3 regions of the Pandoraea sputorum genome follow, and region 3 is predicted to be linked to each of the others. Evidence: predicted binding sites of a transcription regulator. Region 3 holds the regulator's gene; each other region holds the start of a gene.
The links. The regulator HrcA, encoded in region 3, represses chaperone genes, less so after heat shock. The targets are predictions, from matches to a motif close to TTAGCACTCNNNNNNNNNGAGTGCTAA.

Region 1 (3,276 bases), 1.7 Mb from region 3:
CACACCGAAGATGTCGCCGACGTAATGCGAGTAGTAGGCCCAGTTGGTGCCGAACTGGAATTCGAGCGTGAGACCCGTGGTCACGCCCATCGCGAAGTTGATCAGGAAGAGCTTGCCCCAGAACTGGGTCATGTCCTTGTAGATCTGCTTGCCGGTCATCACATAGACCGATTCCATGATGACGAGCAGCCACGACAGGCCCAGTGTGAGCGGGACGAACAGGAAGTGATACAGCGCCGTTATGGCGAACTGCAAGCGCGAGAGGTCGACGACTTCGCTACTGATCATGGCGGACACCTTGATTTTTGGTGGGGGACTGCGCTTCGACGGCCTGCGGCCCGATGAGGGCGCGGGCCACGACGTCCGGCGGCAATTGCATGTGTTTGGCCATCGGAGCGTCGAAGAACGCGTGCTTCAGAACGAACAGGAGTACTACCTTGATCGCGAGCACGATCAGGATTTCGAGGGCAAAACGAGAAGGGCGGGTGCGCCAGCGCCGGATCATCCAGGCGACGATGCCCGTGGCTGCCGGTTCCGGCTGGCCCGGGACCGCTGCGGCCGGTACTGCCGGTGAGGCCGTGGCGTGAGGCTTCAGACTGCTAGGAGAGTGGGTGTCCATCCGTGACGGCTCCTGGCGTCGAAAGTCGTGTTGTTGGGAACAGCGTCGACTTTCGGCGCATTTTGCCTTATCGCTTGAAAATGTCAAACCGCAGCGCACGGGGGCGGATGACACGCAGATGACGCTGGTTCGATGCGGATCTGCCGTTGCGAGCAACGGCGGATGAGAAGCGGATTCGAGACAAGGGTCCGGCGCGGCGAACGGCCCCCGGGCCGTCCTTCGCACGCAGCATGGCTACGTACGAACCGATTCTATCGACGGGCTCAGTAGCAGACCTTGCGATGCATCAAGTCGCGATCAGATGACGGATGAACTTTCGAAGTCCAATAAAAAAGCCCCGCGAACCTCTCGGGGCTTCACGGGGCTTGGGTGTCGGCGATGTTCCGTCGACCTGGATCGCAGTGTCGTGTGGCAATTTGTCGCTGCCTTCGACACCCGAACCCGGTATTACGCGTAGGCTTGCAACGCGCCTTTCATCTTCTTCATGGCGGCCACTTCGATCTGACGGATACGTTCGGCGGAGACGCCGAACTCGTCTGCCAGTTCGTGCAGCGTGGCACCACCGCTGCCATCGTCGGCGACCGACAGCCAACGCGCTTCGATGATGCGGCGGCTACGCGGGTCGAGACGGCCGAGCGCCGTTTGCAGACCGTCGCTCTGCAGATGGTCACGTTCGCGTGCGGCGATCACGGCGGTCGGCTCCTGATGGGAGTCGGCCAGATAGGCGATGGGGGCGAAGCTTGCGCTGTCGCCGTCGTCGCTGTGACCTTCGAGGGCGATATCACCGCCCGACATGCGCGTTTCCATCTCGATGACGTCTTCACGCTTGACGTTCAGGTCGCGTGCGACCTGATCGATCTCTTCGGGCGTGAAGGCCTGCAAGCCTTGCTTCTGGCTACGCAGATTGAAGAACAGCTTGCGCTGGGCCTTGGTCGTGGCGACCTTGACCGTGCGCCAGTTCTTCAGCACGTACTCGTGAATCTCGGCCTTGATCCAGTGCATGGCGTACGACACGAGCCGGACACCCTGCGTGGGATCGAAGCGTTTGACGGCCTTCATCAGGCCGATATTGCCTTCCTGAATCAGGTCGGCGTGCGGCAGACCATAACCGAGGTAATTACGCGCGATCGAGACCACCAGACGCAGGTGCGAAAGCACGAGCTGGCGGGCGGCTTCGAGATCGTCGTTCTCACGCAGACGCTTGGCAAGCGACTGCTCTTCCTCGGCGGTGAGCAGGGGAATGCGATGGACAGCCTGAATGTAGCTGTCGATATTGCCCAGACTGCCCGGCAGCATCAGCGCCGACGGGGCAAGTGCAAGGGCACGCGAATTCGGCGCCGTGCCGGTGGCCGGCGTCGTCGGATGCTTGGTGGCGGCAGTACTCAAGTGGTGGACTCCTGGTTAGCCTCTGGGAAAGCATTTTAGCACTCTCTTTCGATGAGTGCTAAAGACGTTAGAACCCTTACCGGACGGGAAGTTTCCGGCTTCTCGGGGTTTTCCAGCACCCCCCGTCAAACGGGAGAAGTCACTGGCGCAAACGTGACTCGGATGGTGTAAATTGCAACCCAAGCCACGAGCTTAAAGTGATGGCGAAGGATGGGAGGTCAGCATGGCGGGAAAGCACATTGACGCGGTACGACAACTCGAATCGGCGCGCTTCGAAGCGATGATCGAAGGCGATGTCGATGAGCTGGAAAAGCTCCTCGCGGACGATCTGTTCTACGTGCACTCGAATGGCAAACGCGAAACCAAGCGCGAATTTCTCGACGCGATCAGCTCCGGCCGCCGCCGTTACCTCGACATCGACGTCGATCCGAAAGCGCAGGAACTCCGCCAGTTCGGCGACACGGTGGTCGTCACTGGCAAGCTCAAGGTCGAACTGGAAACCGCGACCGGTTCGCTCGCGTCGCAAATGACCTACACGGCAGTGCACAAGCTGCTGGCCGAAGCCTGGCTCGTCATCTCCTGGCAGGCCACCCGCATGGCGTCGGCCGACTGACCCGCCCGGTACTCTCCAGGCGTCCTCTCCAAACAGAAGATTTGATGTGTTTCGGAATGAAATGTTCCGAAAATATCGAATCAATCCGCGATATTTCGATTTTGTGACGGAATTCGTGCGAGTTATCCGACGTTGTGCGCGTATTTCGTCTCAATGCGCCGATGACGCACTTAGCCCGATGGCCTGACGAATCACCTCGACCTGACGAGCGATGGGGGCAGGCACTGGAACGTCGCCAGCAAGCACCGCTTCGATCCATCGGGCAGTGGCCGGGGCGTCGGCTGGGGGGAGTGACGGCGGCGCGCCGGTGGCACCTTCCTCAGCTTCCTGCCACACCCGGAACTTCCCGTCCGAAAACCCATCGATCGCCGCCTGCCGACGGGCATCCGCGACCGGTTCGCCTTCCGTGCCACGGGCAAGCAGCACGCCCGGGGCGGCGCTATTGGTCGCGTCGGCAAACATCTCGCTCAGCGTCTCCCGATACTCCGGATGTGTGTAGTTCACGAGGCGCAGCGCGGGCCCGGCAAACGGCTGCAAAAGCTTGACGACGGTGTGCCCGGAATTTCGCACGCCGAGCGCCGCACGCATCTCCAGCAATCGCTCCAGCGCGGGCGACAGCGCGGCAATGGGCAGATAGGCGACGCGGCGCGTGCGCAGG
Region 2 (3,276 bases), 2.3 Mb from region 3:
ATCTCATCGACAAAAAGACGGCGCTGCAATATCACATCACCAGTCTTGAGCAGATGAAGGACCCTAAGATCGCCGGACTCTTCGGCAGGGACGGCAAGGCCGAGTTGATCAGTTGCGACCCGGGCTGGAGTTGTGGCGATGTCGTCGATTATCAGATCGACAAGTTCGGCCTGAAGCAGACGGTCAAGGCGGTGCGCGGCAAGTATGAAGCGCTGATGGTCGAGGCGGTGACGAAGATCAAACAGGGCAAGCCGGCGTTCTTCTATGCGTGGAGTCCGTCGTGGGTGACGAACGCGCTCGTGCCGGGCGCGGATGTTGTGTGGCTGCCGACGCCGGCAGACGCGCTGCCGCCGAACGTCCCGAACAAGGGCTCGGCGCTCGTGAACAACGTGGAGGGGTGTGCGGGTGGCGCGAATCCGTGCCGCATGGCGATGGCGTCGTGGAACTGGGGTTCGGTGGCGAATAAGCAGTTCGTCGCGGCAAATCCGGCCGTGAAGACGTTGATCGAGCAGATTCGCTTCCCGGGCAAGACGTGGTCGCAGTGGGAAGCCGTCATCAGCAAGGAAGGCGGTTCTCCGGCGCTGATCACGAAACTGTCGGATGAGTGGATTGCTGCCAACAAGGCACAGATGGATCAGTGGGTGGCGACGGCGCTCAAGGCGCATTGAGCGATGGCATGGCCGCTCCCGCGGCCTTGCATCGATACTCAGGACATGAGGAGAGCGTTCGATGAGTTCGGAACTGTTTGAAAGAGGGCTGAAGACACGCCGTGAGGTGCTGGGCAGCGAGTATGTGGACAAGTCGATTGCCTCGGCCGATGCGTTCAATCGTCCGATGCAGGAACTGGTCACGGAGTACTGCTGGGGGGAAATATGGAACCGCCCCGGACTGGACCGGCGTACCCGCAGTCTGCTCAACCTTGGCATGCTCACCGTCATGAACCGTCCGCACGAACTGAAGTTGCACGTGCGCGGCGCGTTGACCAACGGCGTGACGAAGGAAGAAATCACGGAGGTCTTCCTGCAAGCGGCGATCTACGCCGGTGTGCCTGCAGCGATCGATAGCTTCCGGGTGGCGCGGGAGGTTTTCGATACCCTGGCCGCCGAAGCCTGATCCCGAGAGGTCGTCAGGGACCGGTGACGATGTCTGCTAACGTCGTCACCCGACGCCGACGCCCATAGTTGTTCACCGCACAAATCTCATAGCAGTTGTAGCGGTTCGTCGCATCGCCAGTAGCAAACGTGTACGCCCGGCAAGGGTACAGGTTGCGGTTGTTACGTATCTCATTGATTTCACAGAATTTGTCTTGGCTGTCGGTCTCGCTGGTCCAGGGCTGAGTGAACCTATTTCACTATTTAGCCGATCTCGACAGCAGCATAAATCTCATCTCCGGGAATACCCCGCGTCTTGAAATCGTAAAACCCCGTCCCTATAATTAGCACTCGTTGGCACAGAGTGCTAACAACCATGAATTCACCATATATGCAAAAGCTTGCATATTTAGTTTTGACGATCTCACTGAGAGAAAGAGGAGCTTGTAATGAACCTTCGTCCCTTGCATGACCGCGTAATTGTCAAGCGCCTGGACAACGAAACGAAGACGGCTTCGGGCATCGTGATCCCGGAAGCCGCCGCCGAAAAGCCGGACCAGGGCGAGATCCTGGCCGTCGGCCCGGGCAAGCGCGATGATCAAGGCAAGTTGATCGCACTCGACGTGAAGGTGGGCGACCGCGTTCTGTTCGGCAAGTATGCCGGCCAAGGCGTGAAGGTCGACGGCCAGGAACTGCTGGTCATGCGCGAAGAAGACATCATGGCCGTCGTGGCCGCCTAAGACTGTCTGCCCCCAGACATCTACGTAAAGAATTCAAGGAGTTAATGCAATGGCAGCTAAAGAAGTCGTTTTCGGCGATGCCGCTCGTGCCAAGATGGTCGAGGGTGTCAACATCCTCGCCAACGCCGTCAAGGTGACCCTGGGCCCGAAGGGCCGTAACGTCGTGCTCGAGCGCAGCTTCGGCGGCCCGACCGTGACCAAGGACGGTGTGTCGGTCGCCAAGGAAATCGAACTCAAGGACAAGCTCCAGAACATGGGCGCGCAAATGGTCAAGGAAGTGGCTTCCAAGACCAGCGACAACGCCGGCGACGGTACCACCACCGCAACGGTGCTGGCTCAGTCGATCGTTCGCGAAGGCATGAAGTACGTTGCCTCGGGCATGAACCCGATGGACCTGAAGCGCGGTATCGACAAGGCTGTCGCCGCTGCTATCGAAGAACTGCGCAAGATCAGCAAGCCCTGCACCACGAACAAGGAAATCGCTCAAGTCGGCTCGATCTCGGCCAACAGCGACACCTCGATCGGTGACTACATTGCCAAGGCAATGGACAAGGTCGGCAAGGAAGGCGTGATCACCGTCGAAGACGGCAAGTCGCTGCAAGACGAGCTGGACGTCGTCGAAGGTATGCAATTCGACCGCGGCTACCTCTCGCCGTACTTCATCAACACCCCGGAAAAGCAAGTCGCGATCCTGGAGAACCCGTTCGTCCTGCTGTTCGACAAGAAGGTGTCGAACATCCGTGACCTGCTGCCGGTGCTCGAGCAAGTCGCCAAGGCTGGCCGTCCGCTGCTGATCATCGCTGAAGACGTCGAGGGCGAAGCCCTGGCAACGCTGGTGGTCAACAACATCCGTGGCATCCTGAAGACCTGCGCCGTCAAGGCTCCGGGCTTCGGCGACCGCCGCAAGGCCATGCTGGAAGACATCGCCATCCTGACGGGCGGCCAGGTCATCGCCGAAGAAATCGGCCTGACGCTGGAAAAGGCCACGCTGGCTGAGCTGGGTCAAGCCAAGCGCATCGAAATCGGCAAGGAAAACACCATCATCATCGATGGCGCCGGTGAAGCCGTGAACATCGAAGCGCGCGTCAAGCAGATCCGCGCCCAGATCGAAGAAGCCACCAGCGACTACGACCGTGAAAAGCTGCAAGAGCGCGTGGCCAAGCTGGCCGGCGGTGTTGCAGTGATCAAGGTCGGTGCTGCGACCGAAGTCGAAATGAAGGAAAAGAAGGCACGCGTGGAAGACGCGCTGCACGCTACCCGCGCTGCCGTGGAAGAAGGCATCGTCCCGGGCGGCGGTGTTGCGCTGCTGCGTGCTCGCGTGGCCGTGTCGGACCTCAAGGGTGCCAACGCCGACCAGGACGCCGGTATCAAGATCGTGCTGCGCGCGATGGAAGAGCCGCTGCGTCAGATCGTCACCAACGGTGGCGAAGAAGCCAGCGTCGTCG
Region 3 (3,276 bases):
GCCCTGCGTTACGTTCAGTTGCACATTCTGGTCGGTGACGGCGGACAGCGTCAGGCTGGTCGACGCACCCATGCGCACCGCCGTGCCGCCCACGTGCATCTCGGCCCGGCTGTTGCGATCGACCCAGATGGCATCGCCCGTCGTGAGCGGACGGTTGCGGTCCGCATAGCGCCAGTCGCTCGTGCCCGCCGGGGCGTAGGTGACGGTTCCGTCGAACTGGGACAGACGTGCCACGCGCCCCGGCGGATCGGCGCTCTGCGCCTGTGCCAGCCCCGGCGCACCCACGGCGCCCAGCAGACTCAGCGCCAGCCCGACGCCGAGGGAGCGGACCGTCGTCCGCCAGGAAATCAGGGATTTCATAAACACTCCGGGCCCTTTCGGTGGGCATGCCGTGCGCGGCTTGCAGGCGTTGGCGATCAGCCACCTTGTTGTTCTGTCCGAATCCTCCGGCGAGCCCGATAACGACTTCGGACGACCTCGCCGCAAGTGACGCTTCAAGCCTAAGCCTGCCGTGTGTGACAGCGTGTAAAGGAATGCTACGGGGTTGTAACCGGGAATGGGCGAATGGGCGAATCGTGGGCCGCGCGCGGACGCGCCTGCTCGCCGCTCAGTGATGGCTGAGCGCGTTGGAGAGCAGCTTGGCGGTGATGTCGACGATGGGGATGACGCGCTCGTACGCCATGCGCGTCGGTCCGATCACGCCGAGCGTACCGACGACCTCGCCGTCGACTTCGTACGGGGCCGTGACAACCGTCATCTCCTCGATCGGCACGAGGCTCGACTCGCCGCCGATGAAGATCTGCACCCCTTGCGCGCGGCTCGACACGTCGAGCAGTTGCAGCAGGCCGGTCTTGGACTCGAACACGTCGAACAGCTTGCGCAGACGCTCCATGTTCGACGACAGATCCTCCACGCCCAGCAGGTTGCGCTCGCCCGAGATCAACACGCTCTCGCGCGTGGTGTCGGCCATCGCGTCGCTGCCCGCCTGCACGGCGGCCTGCATCAGCGCGCTCATGTCCGAGCGCAGTGCATCGAGTTCACCACGCAAGTAAGTACGCACATCGTCGAAGCTGTGACCGCCGAAGTTGGCGTTCAGGTAGTTCGCAGCTTCGACCAGTTGCGCCGGGGAATAGTCCTTTTCCGTCAGGATGATGCGGTTCTGCACGTCGCCGTCGGGCGTGACGATGATGAGCAGCACGCGCTTGTCGGACAGACGCAGGAATTCGATATGACGGAAGGTCTGGCTGCGGCGCGGGGTGAGCACCACGCCCGCGAATTGCGACAGATGCGAGAGCACCTGTGCGGCAGAGGCGATCAGTTGTTGCGGGCCAGCCGGTTGCAGACTGGTCTGCACTTGCGTCGCCAATTGGTGCACGGCCTCTTCGAGCGGGCGCACCGCCAGCATCGTGTCGACGAACAGACGGTACGCGCGCGGCGTCGGCACGCGACCGGCCGACGTATGCGGGCTGGCCACGAAACCCATCGCTTCGAGATCGGACATCACGTTGCGGATCGTCGCGGGAGACAGGTCGAGGCCCGAGAACCGCGAGAGCGTGCGCGAGCCGACCGGCTGGCCATCTGCGATGTACCGTTCGATCAGGGTTTTGAGAAGCGTTTGCGCACGTTGATCTAGCATGGCGAAAATTGTAACGCGAAACGTGGGGCCCCGTTCCCCCTAAATCTGGCCTCGCGTTGCCTGGCCAAAGGGAACGTGCCCTACCGGCCCTCTGGCGGCGTTGCAGGCCGTGCGTTGGCGATGGTTGCTGTCATCGACTTATGGTGTAATGGCGGCATGAAAACTGGGAGCCCCTTCAAGACCGTGGCGCTCGTCGGGAAGTACCATGCCGACGGCGTCGCCGAACCATTGCTCACGCTCGCGGCATGCATCGCCCAGCGAGGGCATCACGTCGTCTTCGAGCGTGACACGGCGCACAACATCGGCGCAGGTGCCGATCCGTACCGCACCCTCGACATTCAGGAAATCGGCACACAGGCCGACGTAGCGGTCGTGGTCGGCGGCGACGGCACGATGCTCGGCGTCGGCCGCCAACTGGCCGCGTCGAAGGTACCGCTCATCGGCGTGAACCATGGCCGCGTCGGGTTCATCACCGACATTCCGCTCGACGAGATGCGTCAGGTCGTGCCCGCCATGCTCGAAGGACACTTCGAAGCCGAACAACGCACCCTGCTGGCCGCGCGCATCGAACGCGACGGCCAGACGCTCTTCGAGACGCTGGCGTTCAACGACGTGGTCGTGAACCGCTCGGGGATCTCGGGGATGGTGGAGCTGCGCGTCGACGTCGACGGCCGCTTCATGTACAAGCAGCGCTCCGACGGCCTGATCGTCGCTACGCCCACCGGTTCGACGGCCTACGCTTTGTCGGCGAGCGGCCCGATCCTGCATCCGCGCCTCGGTGGCGTGGTGCTCGTGCCGATCGCACCGCATGCGTTGTCGAACCGTCCGATCGTGTTGCCGGATTCGAGCGACATCGTCATCACGATTACCGGCGGTCGCGAAGTCGGCGCCAATTTCGATATGCAGTCGTTTGCCGAACTGCGTCAGGGCGATCAGATTCTGGTCGGCCGCTCCCAGCATCAGGTGACGTTTCTGCACCCGGTCGGCTACAACTACTACGCGACGCTGCGCCGCAAGCTGCATTGGAACGAGCATATCTCCGACGAAGATACGCCGCAGAACTGACTCCACGCCTCACCCGACATCCCATGCTACGCAGTCTCTCGATTCGCGATTTCGTGATCGTCGATCGTCTCGATCTGGAATTCTCCGCAGGCTTCACCGTGTTTTCGGGGGAGACCGGCGCGGGCAAATCGATTCTGATCGATGCGCTGGCGCTCGCGATGGGCGAGCGCGGCGACACCAGCATGGTGCGCAACGGGCAATCGCGCGCCGACATCACCGCTGAATTCGCCGCCGACGCCGAAGCGCGCCCCGATCTCGAAGCCTGGCTACAAGCGCAGGCGCTTACGCTCGAAGAGCACGGCGGTGTGCTGCTGCGCCGTGTGCTCGACGCCGGCGGCCGCTCGCGTGCCTTCATCAACGGCACACCCGCCACGCTCACACAAATGCGCGAACTCGGCGAAATGCTCGTCGACATTCACGGCCAGCACGCACACCAGCAGTTGCTGCGCCCGGACGCGCAACGCCGCCTGCTCGACTCGCACGCGGGCGCGACCACCCTCGCCGCCGATACCGCCGCCGCTCACAAGGAGTGGCGACGCCTCGTCAAACGCTGTGAGGAGGCGCACGGGCGCGAC

Region 1: the regulator HrcA is predicted to act here: its motif matches at 2,041-2,067, upstream of rpoH (RNA polymerase sigma factor RpoH).
Region 2: the regulator HrcA is predicted to act here: its motif matches at 1,436-1,462, upstream of NA29_RS05490 (co-chaperone GroES).

What each region holds. Positions count from the first base shown of each region.
Region 1 covers NZ_CP010431.2:570,636-573,911, forward strand. The annotation lists gene NA29_RS02595 (cytochrome ubiquinol oxidase subunit I) at 1-288, opposite strand, end outside; gene cydP (cytochrome oxidase putative small subunit CydP) at 278-619, opposite strand; gene rpoH (RNA polymerase sigma factor RpoH) at 1,067-2,005, opposite strand; gene NA29_RS02610 (nuclear transport factor 2 family protein) at 2,229-2,618, shown strand; gene ybiB (DNA-binding protein YbiB) at 2,769-3,276, opposite strand, start outside.
Region 2 covers NZ_CP010431.2:1,207,389-1,210,664, forward strand. The annotation lists gene proX (glycine betaine/L-proline ABC transporter substrate-binding protein ProX) at 1-668, shown strand, start outside; gene NA29_RS05485 (carboxymuconolactone decarboxylase family protein) at 730-1,113, shown strand; gene NA29_RS05490 (co-chaperone GroES) at 1,541-1,831, shown strand; gene groL (chaperonin GroEL) at 1,881-3,276, shown strand, end outside.
Region 3 covers NZ_CP010431.2:4,632,903-4,636,178, forward strand. The annotation lists gene NA29_RS26515 (DUF6600 domain-containing protein) at 1-360, opposite strand, end outside; gene hrcA (heat-inducible transcriptional repressor HrcA) at 608-1,636, opposite strand; gene NA29_RS20385 (NAD kinase) at 1,757-2,701, shown strand; gene recN (DNA repair protein RecN) at 2,725-3,276, shown strand, end outside.